DNA from 3 places in the Bifidobacterium sp. C0047B3 genome. Region 3 is predicted to be linked to each of the others. Evidence: riboswitches for the same ligand, from Rfam matches in the RefSeq annotation. Region 3 holds a riboswitch; each other region holds the start of a gene.
The links. Region 3 has a riboswitch for thiamine pyrophosphate ahead of AC1EKT_RS01765 (hydantoinase/carbamoylase family amidase). Riboswitches for the same ligand answer to the same signal wherever they lie in the genome.

Region 1: linked by a shared signal. The riboswitch ahead of thiC (phosphomethylpyrimidine synthase ThiC) and the one ahead of AC1EKT_RS01765 (hydantoinase/carbamoylase family amidase) in region 3 are both predicted to bind thiamine pyrophosphate.
Region 2: linked by a shared signal. The riboswitch ahead of AC1EKT_RS02380 (ABC transporter permease) and the one ahead of AC1EKT_RS01765 (hydantoinase/carbamoylase family amidase) in region 3 are both predicted to bind thiamine pyrophosphate.

What each region holds. Positions count from the first base shown of each region.
Region 1 is NZ_JBWPWH010000001.1:343,839-350,204, forward strand. Features, by position in the region: gene AC1EKT_RS01190 (inositol monophosphatase family protein) at 1-522, shown strand, start outside; gene AC1EKT_RS01195 (peptidylprolyl isomerase) at 668-1,204, shown strand; gene thiC (phosphomethylpyrimidine synthase ThiC) at 1,609-4,266, opposite strand; TPP riboswitch at 4,264-4,369, opposite strand; gene AC1EKT_RS01205 (methionine ABC transporter permease) at 4,434-5,114, opposite strand; gene AC1EKT_RS01210 (methionine ABC transporter ATP-binding protein) at 5,117-5,965, opposite strand; gene AC1EKT_RS01215 (MetQ/NlpA family ABC transporter substrate-binding protein) at 6,158-6,366, opposite strand, start outside.
Region 2 is NZ_JBWPWH010000001.1:617,758-624,123, reverse strand. Features, by position in the region: gene AC1EKT_RS02390 (ABC transporter ATP-binding protein) at 1-91, opposite strand, end outside; gene AC1EKT_RS02385 (ABC transporter substrate-binding protein) at 243-1,241, opposite strand; gene AC1EKT_RS02380 (ABC transporter permease) at 1,395-2,210, opposite strand; TPP riboswitch at 2,200-2,324, opposite strand; gene eno (phosphopyruvate hydratase) at 2,535-3,830, shown strand; gene AC1EKT_RS02370 (L-lactate dehydrogenase) at 4,028-4,942, shown strand; gene folK (2-amino-4-hydroxy-6-hydroxymethyldihydropteridine diphosphokinase) at 5,199-5,699, shown strand; gene folP (dihydropteroate synthase) at 5,753-6,366, shown strand, end outside.
Region 3 is NZ_JBWPWH010000001.1:476,017-482,382, reverse strand. Features, by position in the region: gene AC1EKT_RS01790 (hypothetical protein) at 321-608, shown strand; tRNA gene AC1EKT_RS01785 (tRNA-Gly) at 1,065-1,137, shown strand; tRNA gene AC1EKT_RS01780 (tRNA-Cys) at 1,166-1,236, shown strand; tRNA gene AC1EKT_RS01775 (tRNA-Val) at 1,267-1,338, shown strand; tRNA gene AC1EKT_RS01770 (tRNA-Val) at 1,378-1,450, shown strand; TPP riboswitch at 1,689-1,778, shown strand; gene AC1EKT_RS01765 (hydantoinase/carbamoylase family amidase) at 1,966-3,207, shown strand; gene allW (allantoin permease) at 3,540-5,024, shown strand; gene allB (allantoinase AllB) at 5,026-6,366, shown strand, end outside.

The DNA.
Region 1 (6,366 bases), 130 kb from region 3:
GTTTCGCTTTTTGAGTTTAACGATGAAGGCTCCGCTCGTCCGGTTCTTGGCGTTGTGCACGCTCCTGCGTTGGGATTGACTTATTTGGCTGCAAAGGGTCAGGGTGCTATTCGCATTCGTAGGACTCCGCAAGGAGAGAAGCGCGAGAAGATTACGCCTTCCACAACTTCTACTTTGCAAGGATCTGTGGTTTGCTATGGAATGTCTTATATACCTGGTGAATCTAAGCGTGCGCTTGACGTAGTTGCTTCTGTTGAAGAGTGTTGCCCTGCGGATATTAAGCGTATTGGGCCTGTGTCGCTCGACTTGTGCAAGGTGGCAGATGGCACTTATGACGCTTATTTCGAGCCTCACTTGCATCATTGGGATATTCCAGCTGTTTCTGCTGGTGCCGCGGTTGTGGAAGAGGCACAGTGCCAGGTGTGCCAGTGGGATGGAAGTCCTATTCATTGGCGCAAGGAAAATGATGTGGTTGCCTCTAATGGCTTGCTTATTAAAGAGTTAAAGCCGTATCTTAAGTAACTAAATCTTAAGTAACTAAATCTTTAATCCATCCCCTCGTCTTCTAATTCACTACAGTAGGCGAGGGAATTTTATATCTAAAACCAATCAAGTGTTTCGACTCAAGCGTTTAAAGTAGTCGCGAATATATGGAAAGATTACAAATATGACTACAGTTATTATGCATACTTCTGAAGGCGATATAAAAATCAATTTGTTTGATAGCAAAGCGCCTGAAACCGTCAAAAATTTCGTTGGCTTAGCTACCGGTGAGCGCGAGTGGCTTGACCCATTCAGTGGAAAACCTTCGAATGAGCCATTCTACGATGGTTTAACTTTCCACCGTATTATTAAGGACTTCATGATTCAGGGTGGTTGCCCACTCGGCAATGGAACTGGCGGTCCTGGATACGAGTTTGACGATGAAATTGACGCATCCTTGAAGTTCGATAAGCCTTATTTGCTCGCTATGGCAAATGCTGGAAAGCGTCGCGGTCGTGACGGTCGTTTGCATGGCACTAACGGTTCGCAGTTCTTCATTACAACTGTGCCAACTCCATGGCTTGACGGTCACCATACAATTTTCGGCGAAGTTGCTGACGATGAATCGAAGGCTGTTGTCGATAAGCTCGAGGCTGTCGCAACGGATCGATCTGATGCTCCTCTTGAGCCTGTAGGTATTATTTCTATTGAAGTTTTGTGATTAAACGTTATTTGATTTAATACTCTTTAATATTCTTTAATACTACAGTTCTTAATTACTAATCCGACATTTTCTATACGCTTATGTACAGAAAAGGTCGGATTTTTGCTGTAAAGCGGCAGAAACTTTACGCTCGTGTAAAATAAAGGTCGGTTACGCGCGAAAATGCGGCAGAAACTTTACAAGCACGCAACGAAAAGGTCGGATTAATAGAATTTAAATTCGAATATAAAGAAAGCGAGTCTTATAGCAAGCACAATTGCTCACTATAAAACTCGCTTTGGTTTATATCAACCTTCTTCTATTATTATCCGTTGTAAGTATTGCTATTGAAGCACTTGCAATTCAGTTTTTGCTTCCGCACTTCGTACTTCCGTACTTCCGTACTTCCGTACTTCCGTACTTTATGCTTTCACGCTTTGATACAGCGATGAGCCGGATTCTTGGAACTTTTTGCTCATCTCTTTCATACCGTCGGCAATTGCCTGACTGCGTGCTTCTTCAACGAGCTGCTCCTGCTGAGCTGCTCCGCCAAAACGCTTACGAATATTTTGCGAAATAGCCATCGAGCAGAACTTTGGTCCGCACATCGAGCAGAAGTGCGCCATTTTTGCCGGTTCTGCAGGAAGCGTTTCGTCGTGGAAGGCGATTGCGGTATCCGGATCGTAGCTTAAGTTGAACTGATCCAACCAGCGGAACTCAAAGCGAGCCTTACTGATTGCGTTGTCGCGATCCATAGCATGTGGATGGTGCTTAGCAAGATCAGCTGCGTGGCAAGCGATCTTATACGCAATCACGCCTTGCTTCACGTCGTCCTTGTTAGGCAATCCCAAATGTTCCTTAGGAGTCACATAGCAAAGCATTGCAGTGCCGTATCGTGCAATCTCCACGCCACCAATTGCGGAAGTAATGTGGTCGTAGCCAGGTGCGGTATCCGTAGTCAAAGGACCAAGCGTATAGAATGGAGCATTCTGGCAAATTGCCTTCTCCATCTCAATATTCATACGCACAGTGTCGAATGGCACGTGACCAGGACCTTCAATCATAACTTGCACGTCATGCTTCCAAGCGATCTTCGTAAGCTCGCCAAGCGTCATAAGCTCGGAAAGTTGAGCCGCATCGTTAGCATCAGCCAAGCTACCTGGACGCAAACCATCGCCCAAAGAGAATGCAACATCGTACTTTGCGAAAATCTCGCATAATTCTTCAAAGTGCGTATATAAGAAGCTCTCTTGATGATGCTGCAAGCACCATTCAGCCATAATTGAGCCACCACGAGAAACAATACCGGTTACGCGGTTTGCAGTAAGCGGCACGTAGCGAAGAAGCACGCCAGCGTGAATAGTCATGTAGTCAACGCCCTGCTCGCACTGCTCAATAACAGTATCGCGGAAAAGCTCCCAGCTGAGCTTAGAAGCATCATCCTCAACCTTTTCCAAAGCCTGATACATTGGCACTGTTCCAATTGGCACAGGGGAGTTGCGCAAAATCCATTCGCGCGTCGTGTGAATATCGTTACCGGTGGAAAGATCCATAACGGTATCCGCACCCCACTTCGTGGCCCACGTAAGCTTTTCCACTTCTTCGTCGATAGATGACGTAACAGCAGAATTACCCATGTTTGCGTTGAGCTTAGTCAAGAAGCGCGAACCAATAATCATAGGCTCAGCTTCAGGATGGTTAATATTGCAAGGAATTACAGCACGTCCTGCTGCAACTTCTTCACGAACCAGCTCCACATCGCAATTTTCGCGTGTTGCAACATATTGCATTTCCGGAGTAGTGATTCCGTGGCGAGCGTACCACATTTGCGTAATTGGATGGTCCGCGCCCTTCATTGGCTTATGCGTGCGACCACGCCATTCTTTAGAAGCTTTGCCTCGCTTAATTGCGCGCTTGCCGTCATCTTGAAGATTGCGCCTGCGACCCTCATATTCCACAACGTCACCGCGGTCACGAATCCAGTCAAGGCGAAGCGGAGCCAAGCCTTCCTTCGGGTCGCACTTTGGGCCTTCCGTATTGTAATCCTTAAAAGGCGGGTTAGGGCCTACGCCAGGAGTATCCGAAAGCTTAATTTCCGTATAAGGAACTTCCAAATCGTAAGAACCATATTCATACTCAAAATGAACTGGAGTTGTTTTGCGAATATGAGCTTTATCGCGCTGAGTGCAACCGCGAGCTGCAATGTCAACGCGCTGTTGCTTAGCTAATTTTGCAGCATCCTTTGCTTCTTTAGCGTTAATAAAAGTTGGTTTCTTTTCTTGAGTTTCTGAAGATTTTGATTCAGAATTTTCTGCAACTATTACTCGCTTAGCGTAGCCGTGCTTTTCTTCGCCTCGCACAGCTTTCCAATGTTCAACAAACTCATGCATAGTTGATTCTGGTGTTTCTGAAGAATACAGTGCTTCAGAAACGAACCATCCTGCAGCCTTAGTGTGAGCGATTGTATCGATATCGTCGAGAGCAGTTCTTCCGCCAACTAGAACTGGGAAATCACTTGCGGAACAAATCGTATTAATTTTCGCTTCGTCCAGCGTTGTGTGGTTTGCTTCCAATTCGTAAGCGGCAGTAGTGCTTTCGCATCCTTCTTCAGGATTGTGCATTGCTGTTACGCAAATGTAATCGATGCATCCATCTGGAAGTTCGTTTATTACTTTAACTAAGCTCTCGGTTTCAACAGATAAGCCGATTACAGCATCTTCGCCAAGAAGTGCGCGAGCCTCTCTAGGCTCCATGTCACTTTGTGCTAAGTGCACTCCGTCAACTTTGATGCTTTGATTGCGAGCTTGCCAAACGACATCAACGCGCTCGTCGATAACAAAAGTTACAGAATCGCATTTGTTATTGTCTTCGATGATTTGTGCAATATCGCGTGCAATAGTGGTGATTTCTTTAGCGTTTTCATTGTTGCAATGAAGACGAATAAAAGTCGCTCCAGCGCGCAAAGCATCATCGACAATATCTGTAAGTGGACGATTATTACAAGCTTGTGGGTCTGCAATAAAGCAGGCGCTTAGATTAAATTGATTACGCATTGATGCGTACGGATAATTCGATGTCATACTAAAATCGTTGCTCCCTACGTTGTATTAACTAACAGGTTCGAAGGGTTAGATAAATTAATACCATCTCAGCCTTCTTTCGAAAGCACCCCTGCAAAATGTCGAATTACCAGCAAGTTTACACGATTATGTGCATTTAATTGGTGGTGGGTATGTTGCGAATTTCTTTAGCGTTCGTGATGATTGATTGCGCGTGAAATAAAATCTCCCAAGCTTTGCACAATCTGTACGAGGATAATGCAAAGAATAACAGCCACTGTCATCACATCGTATTGATAACGCTGGTATCCGTATCGTATTGCAATATCTCCGAGTCCGCCTGCTCCAACTGTTCCAGCCATTGCTGAGAATCCAAAAAGCGTAATAAACGTAAGTGCAGCTCCGCGAATTAGTGAAGGTAAAGCTTCCCACAGCAATACTTTGCAAACAATTTGCAATTTGCTTGCTCCAAAGCTTTGTGCTGCTTCGATTAAGCTTCCGTCAACTTCGGCTAAAGATTGTTCAACTACTCTAGCAACGAATGGTGCAGCAGTAATTACCAGAGGCACAATAGCTCCAGGAACTCCCAAAGAAGTGCCAACTATGAGACGAGTAAAAGGAATTATTGCAACTAATAAAATAATAAACGGCACAGAACGCACGATGTTAACAATCCATCCTAGAACTGCGTTAATTGGCGCGTTAGGGCAAATGCCTTTTTTGTTTGATGTAATGAGAAGTACGCCAACTGGAAGTCCAATAAGGTATGCAAAAAGTGTTGCAACTGACGTCATTACGAGTGTGTCTTGCACGCCTTCAATAAGTAAGTCGCCGTATTCGTTAAAAAATTGTGTAGCAGCTTCTAACATTGTTATTTCACCTCATTGGTAAGCGCGTTTGTTTGTTCGTCTGTTTGTGCGTTTGTTGGCTTATTGTTAAGCTCGCTTGCAATCGTGCTTGCAATTTTAGCTCGATGATTTTCCTGTTTTTCATCTGCAATAAGAGTTCGCAAAATATCGCTTTGTGGATTTGCAAAAAGCGTATCAGTGTCACCTAATTCCACAATGCGTCCGCCATCAATCATTGCAACTCGGTCGCAAATATTTCGTGCTACAGCCAGCGAATGCGTAATAATAACAAGCGTTACGTTGAGTTCGCGGTTAATTCGGCTCAATAAATCAAGGATTTGCGCAGTAGTTGTGGAGTCAAGTGCGCTTGTTGCTTCGTCGCAAAGCATAATCGACGGATTATTCGCCAATGCTCGCGCAATTGCTACGCGCTGCTGTTGTCCGCCTGAAAGCTGGCTAGGGTAGCGGTTTGCAAAATCTTTTAAACCAACTAAGTCAAGCAAGTAGTTTGCGCGTTCTTCTCGTTCCTTTTTTGCAGTGTGATTTAGCTCTAATGGGAAAGTTACGTTTCGCAATACTGTACGCTGCTGGAAAAGGCTAAAATTCTGGAAAATCATGCCAATATTAGTGCGTACTTTTGCAAGTTCTTTATCTTTTACTTCGCTAATATCATTTCCGTCAATAATAATTTTGCCAGAAGTTGGTCGCTCAAGCAGATTCATGCAACGAACTAGCGAAGACTTTCCTGCACCAGAAGAACCAAGAATTCCGAATACTTCTCCCGATTCAATAGTCAGATTAATGTCGTGTAATGCTTCGTTCGCTTTGCTACCTTTGCCGTAGCTTTTGTGAAGATGTTCGATCTGAATCATGCTTTTCCTTAACAGATTATTGCTTTCTGTGTGAAATATACTTCGTTACTAACTAGAGTTACTAACTAGCGTTATTAACTAGATTATTAACTAGCACGCACATTACGTATATTACACGCTTATAAAATAATGCCGCAAAGCATACACGAAGCATACACATGCGGCATTAGGTGGCTACATTGTGAGTATTATTTAGAAAACAGGGAGCACAGCGCCTTTGTAAGTTTTAGTAATATAGTCGCGCACTTCGCTTGTTTTCAAAGCTTTGAGTAAGGCTTTGATTTTTGCAAACTTTTCAGAGCCTTTCTTTACTACAATAATATTTTCATAAGTTTTAGCCGCAATGCCTCCAACTTTTTCTGAAGTAAGTGGGTCTTTAGTTGGGTTAAAACCAGCTTGAA
Region 2 (6,366 bases), 140 kb from region 3:
CGTTATTTTTAAAAGTCACGCCAATATGTTCTAGAGTAACGCAGTAAGAGTTATCTTTAGTCTCATAGTTTTCTTCTATTTGAGTGTTCATATTTACTCCTACTGCGTTGCTCTAAATCATGTTTATATAATCTTGTTATATAACTTTGTTTTAATTTTGATTAATCAGTTATATATTATTTTATTTTGATATTTAATTTTTGTTTTTTATGAATATGTGTTTTATAGATAAATGGATTAATTTACTTTGTGCAATCCATTACAGAATCTTTCAAATTCTTTGGAGCTTGCTTGATTAAACCATATTTCACGTATTCTTTAGCTTGAGTTTCCATCATTTTCAAACCTTTTTCATCGATTGGACGAATAGTTGGATTGTCAAACTTTTCAATTTGCTTAATAATAGTTTCGCTTGCTCCGAGCTGCTTGTAAGCGTTTCCAATAACATTGTTTTCTTTATGAGACTTTTTTGCTTCGCGAACAAGAGCCTTGTACATCTTCTTAACAAGATCTGGATGCTTTTTGGCAAAGCTCTTAGAAACAATGTGAATAGTAACGTTCATATTTCCGTACTTTTTAGCATTTACAAGCAATTTTGCACCTGGAGTTGTCATTGCTGCAGCAAGATTCTGATCGAATGAGGAAATTGCATCAATCTGTCCGGAAGTAAATGCTGCTTGGAAGTTCTTAGGGCTCATCTCAACTTTGTTAACTTTAGAAACGTCTAAACCGCTTTTATCAAATGCGCGGTGAAGCATGTAATCGCCAGTGTCACCGTTGTGAATAATAGCAACTTTCTTACCATATAAGTCTTTTAGTGTTTTCACGCCGCTTTTTGCGGATGCAACGATTCCTTGAGAATCACCATTGTAATATTCGAGCGCAAAAGCTACCCATGGCTGTCCTTCAGCAATCAAATCAATGAAGCGTCCAGTTCCAGTAGTTGTAGCATCTGCATTTCCGCTCATAACGGCAGTAAGACCATCAACTGGAGTGTAAGGACCAGTGTAAACTACTTTAGATTTGCCAAATTCATCTTGAAGGAATTTCTCATTTTTCAAAGTAGTTAAATAATTTGCTGTAGAAAGATAAGCAACTCTCATAGTTCCAGCGTCTTCTTTTGAAGAAGCGGTTGATGATTTTTGTGAGCTTCCGCAAGCTGCAAGAGATACAGTTGCACAAGCAGCGCAGATTAATGCAATAATGCTCTTTTTAGAAAATCGCATTTTTAAATTAGCCATGATATATAGCTCCTTTTGTTTGGTTGTTATTATTTGTTGTTTGTTTGGTTGTTATTATTTGGTTGTTGATTCTAAATATTGACTAATTCTTAAAAAGCAATTTAATGCATTTTAAAAAGTAGTTAACTTTAGAAAAATGTTGATATTACTAGATTATTTGCGTGATTTTCTATCTAATCTGCGTTCAGGTATAAGGAGATACTCTAATATATTTGCAGTAAGCTCAGATCCAAGACCTGCAATTGCGTACATAATAACGCATGCCATCATTTGATCTGGCCTAAAGAATTCTTGCGCTCTTGAAAGAATGTATCCAATTCCAATAGAAGAATTAACTGTTTCGCAAGTCACTAATGCAACCCATGCTACAGATATTGCAAATCGCAAACCTGTCATAAAACTTGGAAGTGTGCCGCGAAGCAAAATAGATATAAAAATAGTAGATTTTTTAACGTGATAAACCTGCGCTAATTCAAGAAGTTTTGGATCAATATTACGAACTCCGTCGCGAATATTAACGTACATAGGTCCAAAAACGCCAACAGCTATAAGCGCTATTTTCATCGTTTCATCTATTCCGAGGAAAATTATTAATATTGGAGCTAAAGCCGGGAATGGAATTGACCTCAACATGTGGCTTGGTTTATCAACTACAATATTGCCAAGCTTACTGCCTCCTGCAAGTATGCCTGCAGGAACAGCAAAAATAATTCCTAGCAAAAGTCCTAAAAGAACTCGTAAAATACTTATTCCTAAGGATTTTAATAATATGCCTTCGCTGTTTAAATCAATAAAAGCTTGTATTACTTCATATGGGGATGGCAAAGAACGGTCTTCGACTGGAGAAAGAGTTGTGAAAAACCACAAAACCAAAATGAGTATAGTTGAAATCCACACTTTACACGAAGATACCGCTTTAAACGCAATCTTCAATATGTTCTTCGCTTTATTAGGCGAACTGTAAGTCATGCGACAATCCCTTCGATAGTTTTAGCTATATCAGGTTCAACGAGTGTATTCTCAGCGCAACACTGTATGTATTGTTGTTTGGCACGATGTAGTTGCGCACCCCGTGTCTGAGGTCATTATCACTTAAGGGTATGGACAACTGTATTTTAAATCGATATTTATAAACGATATTGCTTAAAAATATACAATTGGCTCATATGACTCGAGTTAAATCAAAATATTGTGAACGTTCACGGCATAAATACGCTGATACTCAATATAACGTCCATAAAACGCACTAGTCTTGGAAGAGTCATCACAACCCATAGGTATAAAGGAGTAGTTGTGGCAGCTATTGAAAGCGTATATGCACGCGAAATTTTGGATTCTCGTGGAAATCCTACTGTTCAGGTTTATTTGGAGACCGAAGATGGCGCTCAGGGTATTGGTTTAGTGCCTTCTGGTGCTTCTACTGGTGAAGCTGAAGCTTGGGAACGTCGCGATGGTGACAAGTCCCGTTATCAAGGCAAGGGCACGTTGGAAGCTGTTAAGGCTGTCAACGAGGTAATCGCACCTAAGGTTATTGGCATGGATGCCACCGATCAGCGCGCTCTTGATGAGACGATGATTGAGCTTGATGGCACGCCAAACAAGGGCAAGCTTGGTGCTAACGCAATTCTCGGCGTTTCCCTTGCTGCTCTCTACGCTGCTGCTGAATCCGCTCAGCTTCCGTTGTACCGCTACATTGGCGGCACCAATGGTCACATTCTTCCAGTTCCAAACATGAACATCATGAATGGTGGTGCTCACGCTGATTTCGCAACCGATATTCAGGAGTACATGATTTCTCCTTACGGTTTCGCAACCTACAGCGATGCTTTGCGCGCTGGTGTTGAGGTTTATCACACCTTGAAGAATGTTTTGAAGAAGGAAGGTTTGGCAACTGGTCTTGGTGACGAAGGTGGCTTCGCTCCAAAGATGAAGTCCAATGAGGATTCCTTGAAGTACATCATGGATGCAATCGCAGCCGCTGGCTACGAGCCAGGCAAGCAGATTGGTATTTCTCTTGACGTTGCTTCTTCCGAGTTCTACAACAAGGAAACTGGTAAGTATCGTTTCGATGGCGAAGAGCGCGAATCTGCTTACATGCTCGATTACTACGAGAAGCTCATCAACGAGTATCCAATCGTTTCCATCGAAGATCCATTCCAGGAAGAAGGATGGGATGATTGGGCAGAAATCACCAAGCGTCTTGGTGATCGTTTGCAGTTCGTTGGCGATGACTTGCTCGTCACCAATCCAAAGCGTTTGGCTAAGGGTATTGAGCTCGGTGCAGCTAACTCCTTGCTCGTGAAGTTGAACCAGATTGGTTCCGTCACCGAAACCCTCGACGCTATTGAGCTTGCAACTAAGAACGGCTTCACTTCTATGGTTTCCCATCGTTCTGGTGAAACCCCAGATACCACCATTTCTGATCTTGCCGTTGCTAAGAACACCGGCCAAATCAAGACTGGTGCTCCTGCTCGTGGCGAGCGTATTGCTAAGTACAACCGCTTGCTTGAGATTGAGGAAGAGCTTGGTTCTACCGCTCAGTATGCTGGTTACAGCGCATTCAAGGCTTGCAAGAAGTACATGAAGTAACTTTTAGTTTTAAAGTAACTTAGTGGCTTCTTAAGTCTTTGAGTTTTAACGGTCAGTCGTGTTTACGGCTGACCGTTTTTTATTAAATATTTTTGAAAAAATCGAAACGCGCAAAAAATTTTCTTAAATTTACTTTCATTCTCACCATAATAGTGATATTTTTGTGAGAAAATCGAAACAGAAGGAGATGTTTCATTATGCGAAAAGTAGCAGTTATTGGTATGGGAAATGTTGGCGCAGCTGTTGCTCACCAGCTTGTTGTTGGTGGTTACGCCGACGAGTTATACCTGTATGACAAGAATGAAGCTAAGGTTAAGGCTGATGCATTGGATTTTGAGGATTCAATGGACAATTTGCCTTTTAATGTAAACATTACTGTCAATGATTACGATGCTTTGAAAGATGTTGAAGTTATCGTAAGCGCTATGGGCAATATTAAGCTTTTAGACGTCCCAAATCCTGATCGTTTCGCAGAACTTAAACATAATCGTGTTCAAGTTGAAGAAGTTGGTGCAAAGATTAAAGCTTCTGGCTTCCATGGTGTTTTAGTTGATATTACTAATCCTTGCGACGCTATTTGCCAGCTTTATAAAGAAACAACTGGTCTTCCTTATGAAAAAGTTATTGGCACTGGAACTTTGCTTGATTCTGCACGTCTTCATCGCGCTGTTGGCAAATTCTTCGGAGTTCATCCAAAAGCTGTGAAGGGCTATAGCTTGGGTGAACATGGCGATTCACAGTTCGTTGCATGGTCCACAGTTAAGGTTCTTGAACAGCCGATTGTTGAGCTTGCAAAAGAAAAGAATATTGATTTAGATGCTGTTGATGAAGAAACCCGTCAAGGCGGCTTCACTGTGTTCTACGGAAAGAAGTATACAAATTACGGTATTGCTGCTGCTGCAGTTCGCCTGGTTCATGCTGTTCTTTCGGATTCAAAGGAGCAAATGCCTGTTTCGAACTATCGCGAGGAATATCATTCTTATCTTTCTTACCCAGCAATCGTTGGTCGCGAAGGTATTGTGAAGCAGTGCCAACTTGACTTGACTGAAGAAGAGTTGCAAAAGTTGCAGCATTCTGCAGATACAATTTTGAGCAAGGCTCAAGCAAAATAGATAAGTCAAAATAAAATAACTAGAAAATACTACTTTTGAATCTAAAATATTTTTACAGATTTTAGATAAAAGCGTATTGAAAAATGTCGTTGTAGGTTTAATTGCTCTTCAATAGTGTTGAATTTACAGCGACATTTTTGTTATAAAAATTTTTGATATTAGATTATTTATTATTTGAATTCTTAAAGTTGGCTAGTCCTAATTGTTTATGATATATACTTTTAGCTATAAATGACATTATTTTTTGGGGGGAAATATGATTTCTAGTGCATACATAAGTGTTGGAAGCAATATAGGTGATAGATTACTTAATTTGCGTCAAGCTGTTTCGCTATTGAAGCAAAATTCACATATAAGCAATATTATCGTTTCTTCAGTGTATGAAACTGAACCAGTTGGTGACGTAGTGCAAGACAGTTTTTATAACATTGCTTTACGCTTGTACACTGATTTAACAGCTTTTGAATTGCTTGATTTTATTCATGATATTGAACAGCGTCTTCACAGAAAGCGCATAGTTCGTTGGGGCCCTCGAACAATCGATTTAGATATTATTGATTTTGGTGGTCAAACTATAAAAAGTGAAAATCTTACGATTCCGCACAAAGAAAGAGATAATCGCAGATTCGTATTAGTTCCTTTGCTTGAAATAAGCGCAGACGATGCTAATTATCATGAGCTCATCCAAGATAAGCTTAATAAAACTAGCGACACTAATTGGATTAATATTATTGAAAGTAGCGAAGTTTTTAATTAGTTTGGAATATAAATTTAGTTTTAAATATGAGGCTTTAGAAAGAAAGAATACAAATGCGAATTATTGAAAGCAATTTGGAGAATGTATCTTCTAAAAATATTGCAGATATAGCGTTACTGCAGGATCTTTGCGTAAATCAAAAAATTTTATGCACGTGGGAAAATATTAGCGAAAACGATTTAAACAAAGTAGCTGATTTTCTCGATCATTTTGATACAGCTATCAAAGTATCCGAGTCTTCTATTGACTTCATTTTGCCGCTTATTGCTCTTAAACCTTTTATGCAAGAGTGCGAAAAAGCATGGTACGAAGATCAAGAATTACTTGCAAGTTTGCGCTCGCTATTAAAGCAAAAAGCAATTGTGTGGAATGCAGGGCGATTCTGCTTTGATACACTTGACAAGCCTATAGTTTACGCGATTTTGAATATTACTCCTGACTCATTCTATGATGGTGGCAAGTACCAAAGTGAAGACGAGGTAAATAGCCATATTAAAGAAATAGTTGAAGCTGGTGCTGATGTTATAGAAGTAGGCGGTCAAACTACAAAACCTGGCGGTTATTTAGAAATTACTCCAGAAGAGGAAATAAGGCGCGTTATACCTGCTATTAAGTATATTCACAAAAATTATCCTCAAATTGCTGTAGCAGTAGATACTTACAAGTT
Region 3 (6,366 bases):
TTTCCCGCATACGCGGGGGTGATACTACGCAGTGGTAATCCTTGAAGCGCAATAAGTAAATAAAGAGTCCCGAACAGACCAAGTGTCCGGGACTCACTATCCACTATACTGCAGGCTCATTATGAAATTAGACGCAATAGTATCTGCTATGTTCTCACTCGTTATTATCGCTGGAGTGTGGTGTCATTTTTCGCCTTGGCTCACGGTCTTTACCGCATAAGCTGATGCTATCCTGGAAGTGCGTTTATCAAAAAGAAAAAATCTTAGCGTGTTGTTACTGCATATAATGATGTGGAAGATAAGAGAGGTGTGAAAAGCTAATGGACATGATGAAACTTTGTTATGATATGGCTGAGAAGCTCCGTCCCTATGCAGAACCTACTATGGACGAACGTTTTAAAGAAGCAGCCAATAGTGCTATTCGAGCAGGCGAACCATCGATTGCAATTGATTATTATTTAGTAGAAGCATGGCTACACAAGAGCGCACCTAAAGAGCTGCTAATAGAAGCCTATAACCTGCTAGATCCTTATGAATGTGGTGATGATTATGACGATATAGCAGACGATTTAGGAGTCCCACGTAAAGTCCATTCCCCAGATGAATAAATAAATTTTGGTCTATAACCCTAGAACCTATAACCCTAGAAAATATACTTAAAATGAAGATTGCGAAGCTGGGAATATTAAGCCAAGTTCTAAACACCGTTAAAAACTCAGTCAACGAACTGAAAAAGTAACGGTAATCAGCAAAAAACTGTTAAAAACTCAGTCAACAAACTGAGAAAGTAACACTCACAGCCCAAACATCGTTAAAAACTCAGCTAGCCAACTGAGAAAGTAACACTTGCGCTCGCAAATGCTCCAATACCATACGCATAACAAACCTCCAACCAACACTCACAAACGAACACACCGAAAGACACACCTACAAACACACCAAAAAACACACCAACAGAAACACCAAACGACACGCCAAAATAGGCGAGGGCTTGCATTTGTAAATATTTCGGGTATAGTAGTTACTCGTGCTTCGGCGCTGACGTTGTTCAGTAAAGTTGCATTGCGGACATAGCTTAGTTGGTAAAGCGCAACCTTGCCAAGGTTGAGACCGCGGGTTCGAGTCCCGTTGTCCGCTCTAGGTCCGATGAGTTATTCGACCTTACGGTGGGTTAGCCAAGCGGTTAGGCAGCGGCCTGCAAAGCCGTATAGATGAGTTCGACTCTCGTACCCACCTCGATTAAGCTTCAAGCTTAATTAACAACCTGGGCGGTTGGCGCAGTGGTAGCGCACTTCCCTGACACGGAAGGGGTCACAAGTTCGAACCTTGTATCGCCCACTCGAAAGGATTGCCTTTCACGCATAATTAAAAAATTTTGGGTGATTGGCGCAGCGGCTAGCGCACTTCCTTCACACGGAAGGGGTCATAGGTTCGATTCCTATATCACCCACAATATGTTCGCAGTGTAGAAGCACTGCGTTTTTTGTTATTTGGCTATTTTTTATTTCCTAACTTTCATATGAAAATTTTTTGCAGCCGAACATACATGCAACCACAAATGGAAGCAATATCTCATAGCAACCAATCAACCAGCAAAGCAAGCAACCAATCATTTCTTCACAGAAACACACATGCGAATGTTCATTTTGAGTTCATTTAATATCGTGCTATACTCATCCGAGTACAAGTGAAAATTGCAGGGGTACTGGAAACAGTTGAGAAACACCCTTTGAACCTGTTTTGTTAAGACATACGTAGGGAGCAATTACAGTAAGTGATTTCTTTCTATCACGATTTTCGTGATATCTTGCGTTGCCACAAAGTAGTAGCAATTACACGAGTATCAACTAAACAATTAAAAAAAAACTAAACAACAAAAACCAAAACAAAAACAAAAACCAAAAAAAATATCCGCCTGAATGTCACTTTTGGGAAAACTTGCACAAGTGAGGAGGAATACTGCACATGATTAATAGCAGCATAAGTGCTGAAACTATAGAATCAGCCATAAGCTGGCTTGCAGGATTCACAGAAAAACCAGGAGAACAAGGAGTTACTCGACCTCTTTACACAAAATCTTGGAAACAGGCTCTTTTTGCTCTTCGTCAACGATTTGAAAAACTCGGTATGACTGTGGAATTCGACCAAGTTGGAAACCTAATTGCAACTGTTGAAGGATGTGAAAAGCCAGAAAGCATAATAGCTTGTGGATCGCATATTGACACAGTTTCAAGAGGAGGTCGTTTCGACGGTCAACTTGGAATAGTTGCAGCCTATTTAGCAATTAAGAATTTACTTACTAGATATGGAAAGCCAAAGAAAAGTCTTCGCATTATCTGCTTAGCAGAAGAGGAAGGCTCACGTTTCCCATACGTATTCTGGGGTTCAAAGAATTTCTTTGGACTAGCCAAAAAAGAGGACGTAGAAAATATTTGCGACAGTGAAGGTGTTCCTTTCGAAACAGCAATGCGTGAAGCTGGGTTCAATTATCAAACAACTCAACCTAAGTTCGCAAATCTTGAAGCCTGGATTGAGCTACACATTGAGCAGGGACCAACGCTTTACAGCAATCACGAAGATTTAGGTATTATCACTAGCATTGCTGGCCAGCATCGTTGGGATATTCATCTTAAAGGCGTACAAAATCACGCTGGCACAACAATGATGTCCTACAGGCACGATGCAGTAGATTGCATGTCTCATATAATCGCCAAGAATCTTGACAAAGCTAAGCAAGCAGGCGACCCACTGGTACTTACTTTCGGTAGAATCAGCGTAGTTCCAAATCAAGTAAATATTGTTCCTGGAGAAGTTACTTTTTCAATGAACTGCCGTCATACAGATAAAGCTTTTCTTGATAAATTCTTGCAGGAACTCGACGAAGATATTCACGAAACTGCCAAGTCTTATGGCATTACAGCGCAGATTGATAAGTGGATGTCTGATGATCCTACACCACTTAGCGACGATATTATTAATCTTTTGAAAGATCAAGCTAATAAGCAAGGTTATGCGTACAGAGTCATGCATTCAGGCGCTGGTCAAGATACGCAAATTTTTGCTCCGTTTGTAAAATCCGGAATGATTTTCGTTCCTTCAAAAGATGGTATTAGTCACGCTCCAGAAGAGTACACAGATCCACAAGACGCTGTTCACGGAGTAAAGCTTTTACGAGATGCTCTGCATAGTTTGGCTTATGAGGACTAACTAAAATCAACTAAAAAATAACGAAAACCAAACGAAAACCAAAAAGAAATAGAAATTTAGGAAGGACACAAAAGGCATATACGATGCCAACTTCACTGCTTAATTAATCGCAGCGAAGAAAAGTGAATATCGAATGAGAGTACAACGCTTATTCACGAATAAGAGGCTGATACGAAGGGGCGCACCACCACGGGTACGATATCCTTTCGTATCTTTTTTTATTTTTGAGCAAAGTTGCGATTATTACTTTCAAAAAACACAAAACTCAAAACACAAAACTCAAAACACAAAAAAGAATCAAATTTACAAACAAGAAAAGTAAGGAGGTGCGCATGCAAATTAGTAAACTGCTAAAAGATGAGCCAGTAGATAGTAAAAACTTGGAATGTTACCGCGAGCGCGGCTACACTAACGAAGATTTACTGCCAAAGCCGCAAGAAAAACGCACAATGAGCGCTCTTAATTTTTGCACTTTGTGGATGCAGTCTGTACACAATATTCCTAATTATGCTGCAGTTGGCGCGTTCCTTTTGATGGGATACTCTCCAATTTACGTAATGATTGGTATCATGCTTGGCGCAATTCTTACAGCAATTGTCATGGTTGCTAACGGTGTTGTAGGATCCAAATACGGCATACCGTTTTCTATGCATTTGCGCGCAACATACGGAAAAGCAGGCGCTCAACTACCAGGATTCCTTAGGGGAGTAGTTGCTGCAATATGCTGGTATGGCATTCAAACATATATAGGTGCGAAAGCTTTAGAGATTCTAGTTGGCAAAATTTGCCCTGAGTTTCTTACGTTTGGAAGCAAAATACCATTTGTAGGCTCGCACATACCTATTATTATCTCCTTCGCAATATTTTGGTTGCTTAATTTGGCAATTGGCTTAGGTGGAGGAAAGACTCTTAATAAGCTAACTGTGGTATTAAGCCCGCTTATTTACGTTGTTTTTGGCTGCATGAGCGTATGGGCTATTAGCTGTGCTGGTGGTTTATCTGCAATCATGCAATATCATGCTACTGTTCAAGCTCCAACTAATTACGGTCTTGGGCTTTTCATGATGATGGTTGTAAATTCTGTGCTGGGCGTTTGGGCTGCTCCTGCAGTTTCTATTGCTGACTTTACACAAAACGCAAAGTCAACTATGGCTCAACTAAAAGGTCAAATTGCTAGCTTCTTGCTAAGCTACGCGCTTTTTGCTTTTACAAGCGTAGTTATTTTAGTAGGCGGATCGCTTTTTTACCATGAAACCATTACAGATGTTCTTGTTATCATAAACAAGTGGGATAGTATTCCTGCAATTGCAATAGCTACTGGGTTGCTTCTACTTACTACAGTTTGTACAAATGCCACTGGCAATATTGTTCCTGCAGCATACCAGCTAACTGCTTTAGCTCCGCGATTTGTAAATTATAAGCGTGGCGTAGTTATTGCAGCTCTTGTAAGCACTGTGTTAATGCCGTGGAAGTTTATGGCTAATATTACAGGCTTTTTGAATCTTATTGGTATGCTTTTAGGCCCTATTGCAGGTGTTCTACTTGCTGACTATTACGTAGTAAAGCGCACGCATATTGATCTTGATCAAATTTATTACGATACAAATAGCTCGTCAAAATCTGCTTATTCTGGAACTAACTGGATATCTTATACTTCTACGATACTTGGGCTTTTATTTGCTCTTTCCGGGCAGATAATTCCTCTACTTTCACCGCTTACTCAAATCTCATGGATTGTGGGATGCGCTGTAGGTTTCGTGTGTCAAATATTACTATCAAAAGTTTTTCAGCCAACAATGGCTAAAGAAAGGAAATAATATGAACTACGATGTAGTAATCACAAATGGTTTGGTTGTATTCGATAATGAAGCAACTAAAGCCGATATAGCAATTAAAGACGGCAAGTTTGCCGCTTTTGGAAGCAACTTTGCAGCAGAAAAAACTATTGACGCAACTGATTTAATAGTTGTTCCTGGAAAAGTTGATTCTCATGTTCATATTAACGCTCCAGGCGGCGGCGTTCGCGACGATTGGGAAGGTTTTGTAACCGCAACTTCTGCCGGCGCAAAAGGCGGTATTACTACAATGCTGCAGATGCCTTGCAATCAAATTCCTGCTACTACTGATGGAAAATCATTTGAAGCAGTTTTAAAAGAGGCTGAAGGAAAACTAAAAGTTGACGTTGGTCAAACTGGTGGTTTGGAGCCACAAAATCTAAACGGTGGAATATGCGAGCAAGATAAGCAAGGTGTTGTTAATTACAAGGCATTCCTTGGAACTACAGGCGACAAGGATTTGCAGGTTGATTTATACAATTGCGACGATTACTCCTTGTACACAGGTATGCAGCAGATTGCTAAAACAGGCAAAATTTTGATTATGCATTGCGAAAACGCTCCTATTACAGATCAGCTTGGAAAGAAAGCTCATCAAATGGGAGCTAGAAAACTTTCTGAGTTCGTAGCAACCAGACCTGTTTTCACTGAAGTTGAAGCTATTGAGCGCGCTTGCCTTTTTGCTAAAGAAACTGGATGCAGAATTCATATTGTTCATGTTTCTTCACCAGAAGGTGCTCAAGCTGTTGCTGACGCTCGTAAAAATGGCGTAGACGTAAGCTGCGAAACTTGCAACCATTACCTGTATTTCGACACTTCTGAGCTTGACGAGATTGGAAATATCGCTAAGTGCACTCCGCCAATTCGTGACAAGGAAAACCAGAATGGCTTGTGGGAAAAGGTTTTTGACGGTTCTATTAACTTCATTGTTTCCGACCATTCGCCAGCTCCTTTGAGTTTGAAGCAAACTGATGATGCTTTCACAGCTTGGGGTGGTATTGGTAGCGTTCAAAACGATGTTGATGTGTTCTTTGATGAAGCTGTGCAAAAGCGCGGAATGTCATTAACTCAATTTGTGGCATTGAATTCTAGCAATTCTGCAAAACGCTTCGATTTGAAAGGAAAAGGCAGCATACGTTTGGGTTATGACGCAGATCTTGCATTCATTAAACCAAATGCTCCTTATGTTCTTAAAGCTGAGGATCTTGAGTATCGCAACAAGTTCAGCCCGTACGTTGGTCGCACTATTGGCTGCCAGGTGGTAAGAACTTTGCTTCGCGGCGAAGAAATTTACAGCAAAGAAAACGGCGTTTGCGAAGACTTT